DNA from 3 places in the Hungatella sp. L36 genome. Region 2 is predicted to be linked to each of the others. Evidence: predicted binding sites of a transcription regulator. Region 2 holds the regulator's gene; each other region holds the start of a gene.

Region 1 (4,267 bases), on a different contig from region 2:
CTCTCGTTCAGCCGCCGTACCGCAGCGGTGATCTGGTTATCGATTTTGACAAACGCCTCGTCACGCTGAAGGATAAGGAAGTCCACTTAACCCAGATTGAGTACAAGCTGGTCTCCCTGCTGGCCGAGCAGTCCGGGAAAGTTCTCACCTATGATTACATCATCAGCAGAATCTGGGGTCCATTTGCGGACAGCAACAATCAGATCCTGCGGGTCAACATGGCTCATATCCGCAGGAAGCTGGAGATCAATCCGGCAGAACCTCAATATATTTACACAGAAATCGGCGTTGGATACAGAATGCGGGAAAGCGAAAATTAATCGCTTCCCCGCATTTTTATATTCGTCTTCTGTTTTCTGTGCTTCGTCTTTTCAATGCGTTTTTTCTTCGCTTCTTCCTTCTTCTCGCTGATCTGGCGTGCCCCCTCCTCGTCTACCAGCTTCATGGTCTTTACGGCGTAGACTCGTCCGTCGTCACTGCGCTTCATGCGGATCTTCCCCTTTAAGTATCCGTGCTCCGGGCAGACGCCCAGGGCAAAGTAAAACTTCTGATTCACGGAGAACCAGCGGACCTTCTTTCTGAGCATACGGTTGCAGCGGTAACAGATTAAATCGGTGACCGTCTTGTCCGCGATCGCCTCCTCTTTCGTCTCAAATGTCCTCGAAATATATTTGGAGTATCCGGGAAATATGAGGTAGACCTCCTCTTCCTTACTCTCCGGAAGCCGGTAATAATCGGTGGACCAGTATTCCATCACCCGCTCAAAGTCCATGGCTGCCATGACACGCCCCGTGTAATGGGCATCGTCAAGCGCGCGGTGGAAGGGACGGTCTTCCCTGATTCCCAGCTCCCGGGCCGTAATATCCAGCGACTGCTTCTGTTTTCCGTCTCCCTGAAGAAGGCTGTAGAGCTTCTGGACATCGTAATAGAGAAGGGGCTTGTCGAAAGGAATCTCCACGCCGTAATACGCCATGTTTCTCTGCAGCTCCGTCAAGTCCATGGACCCCCAGGTACAGAACACGCAGTCGTCCCCGCACCATTGGAGAAAGTCCCTGATGACAGCCACAAACGTCTCACCGTTGCGTTCCAGCTCGGCCATGTCCATATGGGTTACCTCGGAGATCCGGTAGTGCATCTGCGGATAGACCCGCGGCCGGATCAGACGGCAAAACTGCCCGGTCTCCTGAAACGCTTCATCCAGGCGGACCGCTCCGATTTCTATAATTTCAAAAGGAAAATGGTCAATCGTCCCCTCTTTTCCGTCAGGGCTCTGATTCCATTCCAAATCCAGTACAATATAATTCTTCATAAAATTCTCCTTTGTGCTATTATATGATAGTTTATCCATTCATACAAGTTCATGCCTCCTATTTCAAACAATTATTTTTTGCTTAATAACGGTCATTATGGAACAAGCCCTTTAAATTGTATTTACAATATGAATTTTCTGTGAAAAAAGCATAAAATTAGCACTCTTCTGTTGACAGTGCTAACAAATGGTGCTATAACGTAATTGTAACAAAAAGGAGCACCACAATGAAAAAGGTGGCCGACTTTTAACCATATATGTGCTGCCGACAAGGTGTCAACACATATAAGAAATTCATTTTAGGAGGAATGACTTATGATGATGCCTAGTATTTTTGGAGAAAACTTATTTGACGACTTTATGGAAGATGCTTTCAAGAGCCCGATCTTCGGGAAACGGGAAAAGAATCTGATGAAGACCGATATCAGAGAGAATGAAAACGGCTATGAACTCGATATGGATCTGCCCGGATTTAAGAAAGACGAGATCACCGTCAACCTTCGCGACGGCTATGTAACCATCTCCGCTGAACGCGGTATGGAACGAAGCGAGAAGGACGAGAAAACCGGTAAGTACGTTCGTCAGGAACGCTACAGCGGTTCGTGCCAGAGAAGCTTCTATGTCGGCGAGGGTGTGAAACAGGAAGATATGAAGGCGCGCTTCGAGGATGGTATCCTTCATCTGGAATTTCCGAAGACCTCCCAGAAACAGGTTGAGGAAACGCACCGCATCTTAATCGAATAACAGGCAAATCCCGGGACGAAAAAGCCCTCCATCCCGGAACAGGGCGGGCCGCAGAAGACGGCCCGCCCTGTTTTAACAAAACACCGGTATCCCAATGTCCAATTACAAAAGGAGAATTACTATGATCTGGAAAGAAATGAAACGCTCATACCTTGTCATATCCATCTGCGCCGCGCTGCTGGGCCTTCTGCTGCTTCTGCTGCCCGGACCCACCCTGGCGACGGCCGGCATCTGTACAGGCGTCTGTTTCATCGTCTACGGCGTCACAAAACTGTTTGAAGTTACCCGGTTCAGAAACCGCTTTGCCAATTACTGGCTGCAGTGTGTGCTGGCGGTTCTGCCCATCGTATTCGGAGTCATTTTCCTTTTTAAACCGCTGGCCGCAACCTCCATACTTCCGCTTATCCTCGGCGTCTTTCTGGCCGTCTATGGAATTTTGGGCCTTAAGACCTCTGTGAAGCTTAAAAAGTTTGGCCTGGATTCCTGGTGGTTTAACTTAATCACGGCTGTTTTAACCATCCTCTTAGGCGCTCTGGCTATCTTCAATCCTTTTGCCACGGCTGCTGCCATGGTCATGATGATGGGCGCTATCCTGTTTACACTGGGTGTCTTCCACGTGGTGCAGTACTTTGTAGCCTCACACCGCTTTAAAAAGGTCGGAAGACAGATCTCCGAGCTGGAGAAGGAATGGGATTCCTTCGACTGGTTCTGGTTTTAATATTACACCGAAAACTGCTCCACCTCCACGGGCTTGCTGTAATAGTAGCCCTGGATGGTGGTGCAGCCGTAGGCCTTTAAGAGCTCCAGCTGTTCCTTTGTCTCCACCCCTTCCGCCACACAGTCCACATGAAGGCTGCGGCACATCTCTATGATACACTTCACAACGATCTGATTCTTTTCATTCCCCACCAGATTTTCAATCAGCGACTTATCCAGCTTCACCTCATCAAAATGCATGATGGACAGGATGGACATATTGGCGTAATCCGCCCCAAAGTCGTCCAGCGATATGCGGAACCCCGCTTTCCGCAGCTTCGATCCGACAGCCTCTATCACCTTGTGTTCGATATCCCCGATACTCTCCGTGATCTCTATCATTACCAGGCTGCTGGGTACATCATATTTGTTCTTAATCTCTGTCAGCATCTGGAATAAATCGCTTTCCAGCAGAGTAATTCTGGAGAAATTCACGGAAACGGGAATCAGGGGCCTGCCTTCCGCTTTCCACCTGGAGAGAAGCCGGAACACCTCCTCCAGCATATAAAAATCGAGATACCGGATAAGCTTCATCTTTTCCAGCAGCGATACAAATTTGACCGGGGACTGCAGCTCATGGCCCGGCGCCTGATACCGCGACAGCGCCTCCACAGAATGCACCGTTCCCGTCTCCGGATCGAACTTGGGCTGAAGATAGAGACGGTAATATCCCTGCTCCACATCGTGGACTAAAAGCTTCATCCCTTCCGGCGAATAGTGTTTGCGTACGTCGTCACTGTTCTTGTAGTAAATCTGTTTATTCACCAGCATCAGCTCTTCCGCGTGATGCAGAAGCACATCGAGATCGGTTAAGTGTTCCACCCACGTGGCACCCAAGGATACTCCGTTGGGCGTCTTCGAATCCAGCTCTATCCCCATCTCCCTGACATGCTTCATGAAGACCTCATACTCCTGGTTCATGGCGATGATCACGAACTCGTCGCCGCTTAGGCGGAAGATCTCCCCATCGGGGAAACAGGTCCGCATGACCGCAGTGACCGTGATGATGGTTTCATCTCCCCTGGAATGTCCGTAATCCTGATTGAGCTGTTTCAGTCCGTTAATGTCCGCTGTGATCATTCCACAGGACTCCCCGTACTTTCTCTGCACCCCGTTCTGGTAGCGGACGAAGCTGCTTCTGTTTAAGAGGCCGCTCAGCGTATCGTGCCCGGCCTCGAACTCCAGCCGTTCATAGAGGCGCCTCTTCTTAATCTCATTTGCAATATTATAGGCGATGGAATCCAGGAAACGTATGGTGTCCTGGTTGATATTCGGATTATCCACCCCGATATATCCGCAAAATGCAGATTCATCTTCAAACGGTACGGCAAACAGACTGTGAGCGTTCCGTCTCGTTAAAAACTGATACTCACTGGGATACGTGCATTTAAGTTCTTCCACCTGCGACAGGATCAAATGCTGTTTTTTATTGAAGGTCTCCACGATATAGGGGATCGC
Region 2 (4,267 bases):
TCTTGTCACCGGATAAGTCTACGCCCTCTGTCTTCTTGAATTCGTCTACCATCCACTGGGTGATGCGGTTGTCGAAATCATCGCCGCCCAGACGGGTATCGCCGTTTGTAGAAAGTACTTCGATTACGCCGTCGCCGATTTCGATGATGGAAACATCGAATGTACCGCCGCCTAAATCGTATACCATGATCTTCTGCTCTTTTTCATTGTCAAGGCCGTATGCCAGCGCTGCTGCCGTCGGCTCGTTGATAATACGCTTTACATCAAGGCCGGCAATCTTGCCTGCGTCCTTGGTTGCCTGACGCTGTGCGTCGTTGAAGTATGCAGGAACCGTGATAACGGCCTCTGTTACCTTCTCGCCCAGATAAGCCTCTGCGTCTGCTTTTAACTTCTGCAGAATCATCGCGGAGATTTCCTGCGGTGTGTAATTCTTTCCGTCGATCGCTACCTTGTAGTCTGTACCCATATGTCTCTTAATGGAAGAGATGGTTCTGTCCGCATTGGTAACCGCCTGACGCTTTGCAGGCTCACCTACCAGTCTCTCACCGTTTTTTGTAAATGCTACGATAGATGGTGTTGTTCTTACACCCTCACTGTTCGGAATAACAACCGGTTTTCCACCTTCCATAACAGCCACACAGCTGTTAGTAGTACCTAAGTCAATACCAATAATCTTGCCCATAGTTTTTTCCTCCTATAATTGTCTTTACTCTCAATTTTATCATTTAATGTTCAGCTCATCTAAGCTCGAAAGAACCTCGCTAAGATTCGTGAACGACGTTCGCACTAAACTCGAATAGACCTCGTTAAATGCTCACAGTCAATTGGCTACCTGAACCATGGAGTGTCTCACCACGGTATCCCGGTAGGTATAACCCTTCTGAAGTTCCATGGCGATCGTATTCTCGCCAAGGGATTCGTCATCAATATGCATCACTGCGTTGTGGAAATTCGGGTCAAATGGCTGACCCACCGCTTCGATCGGTTTTACACCTGCATCCTCCAGCGTCTTCATAAGCTGTTTATATATTTTTTCCATTCCTTCTGCAAACGGAGCGCCCTTATCCTCCTCCGGAACGGCTGCAAGGCCTCTCTCGAAATTGTCGACAACCGGAAGTATCTTTTCAATGATGTCTCTGGCGCCGATTTCAAACATGGCAGATTTTTCTTTTTCTGTTCTCTTTCTGTAGTTATCGAACTCGGCCATATTCCGCTGCAGACGGTCGGTCAGTTCCTCTATCTTGGCGTCTTTCGGATCTTTCTTCTCTTTCTTCTTTCCAAAAAATCCTTTTTTCTCCGGTTCTGCCTGCTTTTCTTCTGCCGGCTCTTCTTCTCCGGTTTTTTCCTCAGCGGCGTCCTCAGCACACGCTTCTGTCTCCGCGGCCTCTTTTTCGCCTTTTTCTATTTCCTTTTCAACGGAACCGGCGTCTTCAGCCTTCATGGCCTCTTCTACCAGTTCCTCTTCTATTCTCGTCTCTTCGCTGCTCACTGTTCTTCCCTTCACCTTTCATCTTTTTTCAGGATCGAATCCAGCTGCGTCATGAGATTCCGCAGCGTATTCAAAACCTTTTCATAGTCCATACGCTTTGGACCGATGATACCGATCGTTCCCCTCAAGCCCTCGCCCAGCTCGTAATTCGCTGTGACGATACTGCAGTCCCTCATCGTCTGCACCGGCGCTTCCTCGCCGATATAGACCTGAATTCCCGAACTGCTTTCTGAACTGTTCACATCATCGACCAGCTCCTGAAGGAGTTCTTTCTGTTCCAGCGTACCGATCAGACGGCTCGCCATCTCTCCGTCGCTTAACTCCGGATACTTGAAAATGTTCGTGGCGCCGCTGGTGTAAATCTGCAAATCATCGTCGTCCGCCCGGATTGCTTCCGCAACCTCGTTGAGAACCCGGTCGACCACCTCGCTGTGTATGCCGGCCTGCTCCTTTAATCTGCTGATCACGTCCAGATTGATTTCCTCTATGGTCAGCCCGTTTAAGGCATTATTAAGAAGAATGTTAAGATTTAAAAGCCCTTCATCGCTTAGCTGCTGGCTGATGGGGATCATGGTGTTCTTAATCATATTTCCCTCTACAACGATGACCACCAGAAGCTTTCCATCATCAACCTTGGACAGCTGGATGAATTTCAGCTTGTTTCTATGATACTGGGGAGCGCTGATCAAAGCCGCGTAATTCGTGTTCTGCGCCAGGATTCTCGCCATCTGCTTCAGCAGAAGCTCGACCCGGTCCACACGCTTTAGCATCAGTTCCTTGATTTCAGTAAACTCTTCTTCTTTCTCCTGCATGATCTGATCCACATAGAAACGGTATCCCTTATCGGAGGGAATCCGCCCGGCCGACGTATGCGGCTGTACAATGTATCCCAGCTCCTCCAGATCAGACATCTCATTCCGGATCGTGGCTGAACTTAAATTCAGATCGGTGTACTTGGAAATAGTTCTGGAACCAACCGGTTCGCCGGTTTCTAAGTACGTTTTAATAATGGCCTTCAAGATCGTAACCTTACGGCCGTCCAACTGGTCCTTATCGTTCAACCCGCCACACTTCCTTTCTGAGCCTTCCTGTTAGCACTCAACGTTTGGGAGTGCTAACATCTTCATTTCATAATATATTCTTTTTTCCCTCATTTGTCAATACATTCGATTGAAAATTTTTTGAGAATTTTCTGTGAACTTCTTCTTTACAAATTATAAAGCATTTTATTGAAGTAAGACAATTGTTCGCTGCCGTTCCAGGAGCCAGCCGGGACCGAACAGGATGCAGAGGGCGGCAGGGGCGGGGGCGGGGAACTGTGACAAATGTTACAAACGTATTGCCAGTATTTCCTTGACATTTAACAGTTTTGTAATATAATGAAAATTGATACACCATAACAACGCATTTTTCTATCATATTTCACGGAAAAATCATAATATTGCGAGGTAAATCATGAAAAAGAAATCAGGAAAGCTTCTTCTGATGCTGTGTGTGACGCTCCTCTGTACCCTGTTTTTATCCATGACGGCTCTGGCTGCCGAAGAAAAGGGCGCTCTCACGGCCGTGGATGGAAACCATATTACAGGGTGGCTGAAGGACAACGCGGAATCCGACGAGACGGCAGCGGTTGAACTGCATATTTACAAAGACGGAGCCGCCAAAGCGGCAAAGGTCATCACAGTACCGGAAGAAAGCTACAGCGAAGAGGCAGGAAAGTCCTATGGAGACGGCTGCCGTGCATTTGACTATAAGATCAGCTGGGAAGAAATAGGCGGAACCTCTTATAAAGTAGAAGCCTGCCTGGTAACCGGAGATGAGAAAACACTTCTTACCGGCTCCCTGGAATACAAACCGGCACCAGAAGCTTTAAAGAAAACTGAAAGCACCAGCGAGGAGATCGGCCCCGGAATTCCGAAAAAAGAGGAGAAACCGGTGGAAGAAACCTTCGGAGGATATAAAAAGGGAGAGTCCCTCGGGATCTTCAAGACCACCGGATACTGTGGATGCAGTAAATGTTCCGGCGGCAGCGGCCTCACCTATTCCGGTACCGTGCCGCAGGCAAACCACACCATATCAGCAGACATCACCGTACTTCCCCTTGGAACAAAGGTGATGATCGGTGAAACCGTTTATACGGTGGAGGACATCGGAAGCGGAGTGGACGGCCACACCGTGGATCTCTACTTCTCCAGCCACCAGGAAGCACTGGACTATGGAGTAAAAAAACAGGAAGTATTTCAGGCAATTGCGGAGTAGATCCTGAATTATAATATAAGAAGAAAAACCTTTCAATCAACACATCAGAACGAATAGAGACGCCTTATAAAACATCGGGCGTCTCTATTTTTTTATTCATATCCTTGACAAATCTGGAAAATAGTGTAAAATGTGTACTTGTACCTCATTTATTACAAAACTGTTACATATATTTATAATATATTAAAATATGTTACAGCTAGTAAAAAAGAAAGGATGTATTTATTACATGAAACGATTGAAACGAAATCAACTGTTCTTCGGAACTTTACTTATGATGACATTTTTATTAGGTACCGCCGTCCCGGCTCTCGCAGGGCAGACACCCGGAGTTCTGGATTGTGTGGAGGGCGACAGCGTCCGGGGCTGGGCCTGGAACAGCTCCGATCCCGCTTCCGCGGTAGAAGTCAAGGTCACAGTCACCAATCAGGCGACAGGACAGACAGAGGCCGAGTACACGGCTCCCGCCGATGACTACCGGGAAGACCTGGTCAGGAAAGGCACCGGAACCGGCAATTA
Region 3 (4,267 bases), 230 kb from region 2:
CAGCAGAAGCCGTATGGATATTGATTTTACCATAAACGGAAGCCCGATGGGGTCTGTGGTGAAGCCGGGAGAAGGGACGCTTGCATTTGCCATTGAGGCGGCGGACGCCATTGACCGGGTAGAGATCCTTCGGAACAATGTTCTGGATACCATGGCGGTTCATGCGGGAACCTGGGAAGAGACTGAGTATACCGGCGTAAGAAAGTATAAGTTTGCAGTGGAGTTTGGCTGGGGGCCGAATCCCAAGTTTTATAAGGACCGTCTGATGAAAACATGGGTTGGGTCTCTGGAAGTTCCGGGCCGTCTCTGCTCGGTGCAGAAATGCTTTAACAGCTTTGGTCAGGAGCTTTGCAATGTGACGGAGAAATCCTGTGAATTCCATATGACTACCTATATGAGCACCACCACAGGCCACTGGATGGGACCGAGTACGGTCGTGAAGGAAGGTTTTGTGTTTGAAGTGGAGGGAAAGCCGGAGGATGAGATCGTGCTGAAGGTGGACCGCTACGTCTACCGCTTTACGCTTAAGGAATTGATGAAATCCTCGAGAATTCTTGCCCAGTATCAGGAGAGCATGGATCTGGCAGCAGAGGTCTTTGGAAATGTGGAACACTACCGCGATGATTTCTATTGGCACAACGCCTATAAGACCAGAATCCGCCAGGCAGTGCCGGAAGAGGCGTATACGATGAAGTATGAAAAGAAGGTGACACTGGAGGCGGGAAGCTGCTACCGGCTCCGGGTGCACTTGAGAAATGGAGACACCGCCTGGGTTTCCCCGATTTTTGTGCGGGAATAACAGATAAAAAGAGTTACGAAGAGTGAAGGCGGATTCCTGGAAATGGAATCGTGAGAGTGGCATTCACTTTTCGGGACTCTTTCTTATTAATATGTAAACTTAAATTGTAATCTTAAATTGTAAACTTAAATTGTAGTCTTAAAATGTAAATTTAATGGCGCAGAATGGAATACCACTCTGCGCCGTCTGATTACCGGTTGGCTGATTTTAATTCATTATGGTTCGTCTGCCGTGTCTTCCACAATCGTAGTGGATTCCTCTGCGGCAAATTTCTTCAATGCATCTCCGGTTCCCTCATATATCTCTTCGACTTCTTCTGAGTCTGCTTCTTTATCTTCTGTATCTGCGGCCTGCTCCGGTTCTTCTTTGAACCCTTCTGTGGCGCCGGCTGCGTAGTCGAGTCCGCCGTCTTCGGTAATATCTTCTTCCTCCTCGTCGTCCTCTGAACGGTCCATGGCGGAATCAAGCATATCCTTGGCGGTATCGGCAACTGCGGAAGCGGCTTCCCTGGCCGTGCTGTTCACGATGCTGGCTGCGTCTTTCACGAGGTTCTTCGCGGCAGAAGCTGCATCCTTGGCTGCGTCGGCCATATCGGCGGCGGCTACCTTGAATTCATCTTTGTCTGCGTGAAGGGATACGTAGTTCCTGTTCATTGTGCTGTCAATCTTGGAAATGTCATCATTCCCGTCATCTTCAAAATCATGAAAATCTTCTTCCAGTTCTTTATGGAAAGATTTATATTTCGTAAAATAAGAGATACCGGCCGCAACGGCACCCGCGATGGTGGCGAAAGCCACTAACTTCCCAAAACCATTACCCTTTTTTGCCATGTGAAACACTCCTTTCATTTGATTCTTATTGTAATACTTATAAAGAAAAAAATAAAGGTATATAATAAGAAAATTTCTATAAACTATGTAGGAACGGGAAAATGCTCTCAGTTATGGAACGAAATTGTAAAAAATATATAAAATTAGCACTCAACTATTGACAGTGCTAATAATGAGTGATATAACTTAGTATGTGAATAAAAGAAGTTTCCATTGCGAAACAAAAAGAAAGAATCAATAGAAACAGTATGAGGAGGAATTGCAATGAAATTAGTACCATTATTTGACAGGGTAGTATTAAAACCATTGGTTGCAGAGGAAACGACGAAATCCGGAATCGTTTTACCGGGTCAGGCAAAAGAAAAACCGCAGCAGGCGGAAGTAATCGCAGTTGGACCAGGCGGCCTGGTTGATGGCAAGGAAGTAACCATGCAGGTAAAGGTCGGCGATAAAGTAATCTTTTCCAAGTATTCAGGAACCGAAGTGGAAGGCGAAAACGAAAATGACAAGCTGGTTATCGTAAAGCAGAACGATATCCTGGCTGTGATCGAATAAACCGTATCCCTAAGGCAATACCGAAATCATAACAAAAACGATAGATAGAAAGAAACTGGAGGAATGAAATCATGGCAAAGCAGATTAAATATGGTGTAGACGCCAGAAAAGCACTGGAAGCCGGCGTAAATCAGTTAGCAGACACAGTTCGTGTAACATTGGGACCGAAAGGAAGAAACGTTGTTCTTGACAAATCCTTTGGCGCTCCGCTGATCACCAACGATGGTGTGACCATTGCAAAAGAGATCGAGCTGGAAGATCCATATGAGAACATGGGCGCACAGCTTGTGAAAGAAGTTGCGACAAAGACCAACGACGTAGCAGGTGATGGTACTACTACAGCGACGGTACTGGCTCAGGCGATGATCAATGAAGGCATGAAGAACGTGGCTGCAGGCGCTAACCCGATCGTTTTAAGAAAGGGTATGAGAAAAGCTACTGAGGCAGCTGTAGAAGCAATCGCAAAGATGAGCGAGCCGATTAAGGGCAAAGCTTCTATCGCGAGAGTAGCGGCAATCTCCGCAGCAGACGATGGAGTCGGCGAGATGGTAGCTGATGCGATGGAGAAGGTTTCCAACAACGGTGTCATCACCATTGAAGAATCCAAGACCATGAAGACGGAGTTAGACTTAGTAGAAGGTATGCAGTTTGACAGAGGATACGTTTCCGCCTATATGTGCACCGACATGGAGAAGATGGAAGCCAACTTAGACGATCCGTATATCCTCATTACAGATAAGAAGATTTCCAACATTCAGGAGATCCTTCCATTATTAGAGCAGGTTGTACAGTCCGGCGCAAGACTCTTAATCATTGCAGAGGACATCGAGGGCGAGGCTCTGACCACATTAATCGTAAACAAATTAAGAGGTACCTTCAATGTAGTAGCTGTTAAGGCTCCTGGCTACGGCGACAGAAGAAAAGAGATGCTTCAGGATATCGCTATCTTAACAGGCGGCAAGGTAATTTCCGAAGAGTTAGGCTATGAATTAAAGAGCACCACAATGGATATGCTTGGACGTGCAAAATCCGTTAAGGTTCAGAAGGAAAATACCATTATCGTAGACGGCGAAGGCAGCAGAGACGAGATCGAAGCAAGAATCGGCCAGATCAAGGGTCAGATTGAAGAGACCACATCTGATTTTGATAAAGAAAAATTACAGGAAAGACTTGCGAAGTTATCCGGCGGTGTCGCTGTTATCCGCGTAGGTGCGGCTACCGAGACCGAGATGAAGGAAGCAAAGCTTCGTATGGAAGATGCTTTATCCGCAGCAAGAGCAGCCGTTGAAGAGGGCGTTATCGCCGGCGGCGGTTCCGCTTATATCCACGCTATGAAGGACGTTCAGAAAGTGATTGACAGTCTGGAAGGCGAAGAAAAGACAGGTGCAAAGATTATCTTTAAGGCTCTGGAGTCTCCGTTATACCACATTGTGGCAAACGCAGGTCTGGAAGGCGCCGTTATTATCAGCAAGGTAAAAGAGGCTCCGGTTGGCACAGGCTTTGATGCTTATAAGGAAGAATACGTAGACATGATCGAGGCTGGTATCCTGGATCCGACCAAGGTTACGAGAAGCGCATTACAGAATGCGAACAGTGTTGCATCTACCTTATTGACAACTGAATCCGTTGTTGCTAATATAAAAGAAAAAACACCTGCAGCTCCGGCTCCAGGCGGAATGGATATGATGTAATAACGGAAGCAAAAGCGACGCATGCGTAATGAAAAGAGGGTTTGCAGTGCTTGCATTGCAGATCCTCTTTATTTTGTTTCATAGGAAAGTTCATCCTGTGATACAAAAAACCTCCGGGTGATGCACAACGCGCTAAGAAAATATGGCCGCTGAAGCGACCGCGCTCCGGCGCGAGTCCGGCTTGCCGGATTCTTTGTTCAGGAAAGTACAACCTGTAAGATCATCGCCCTCCGGGGATGCGGACCGTGAACTATATCATCTCCCTTCACAGAAGAAAGGACATCAGTCTATGAATGAAATGTATGCAGAATGGCTCGTAAAACGAAAAGCACCAGCTTATATGATGCTTGTCAAGGTATTGATGGTTCTGGTATGTGTGGTGGCATTCTTTG

The links. The regulator HrcA, encoded in region 2, represses chaperone genes, less so after heat shock. The targets are predictions, from matches to a motif close to TGTTAGCACTCNNNNNNNNNGAGTGCTAACA.
Region 1: the regulator HrcA is predicted to act here: its motif matches at 1,465-1,495, upstream of H8S80_RS27155 (Hsp20/alpha crystallin family protein).
Region 3: the regulator HrcA is predicted to act here: its motif matches at 1,771-1,801, upstream of H8S80_RS13810 (co-chaperone GroES).

Annotation. Positions count from the first base shown of each region.
Region 1 covers NZ_JACOPC010000015.1:171,468-175,734, forward strand. The annotation lists gene H8S80_RS27145 (response regulator) at 1-320, shown strand, start outside; gene H8S80_RS27150 (3'-5' exonuclease) at 317-1,309, opposite strand; gene H8S80_RS27155 (Hsp20/alpha crystallin family protein) at 1,625-2,053, shown strand; gene H8S80_RS27160 (HdeD family acid-resistance protein) at 2,175-2,771, shown strand; gene H8S80_RS27165 (bifunctional diguanylate cyclase/phosphodiesterase) at 2,774-4,267, opposite strand, start outside.
Region 2 covers NZ_JACOPC010000005.1:245,295-249,561, forward strand. The annotation lists gene dnaK (molecular chaperone DnaK) at 1-682, opposite strand, end outside; gene grpE (nucleotide exchange factor GrpE) at 821-1,441, opposite strand; gene hrcA (heat-inducible transcriptional repressor HrcA) at 1,501-2,550, opposite strand; gene H8S80_RS14760 (3D domain-containing protein) at 2,945-3,748, shown strand; gene H8S80_RS14765 (3D domain-containing protein) at 3,978-4,267, shown strand, end outside.
Region 3 covers NZ_JACOPC010000005.1:19,170-23,436, reverse strand. The annotation lists gene H8S80_RS13820 (PHP domain-containing protein) at 1-799, shown strand, start outside; gene H8S80_RS13815 (hypothetical protein) at 1,015-1,629, opposite strand; gene H8S80_RS13810 (co-chaperone GroES) at 1,894-2,184, shown strand; gene groL (chaperonin GroEL) at 2,256-3,875, shown strand; gene H8S80_RS13800 (DUF6106 family protein) at 4,165-4,267, shown strand, end outside.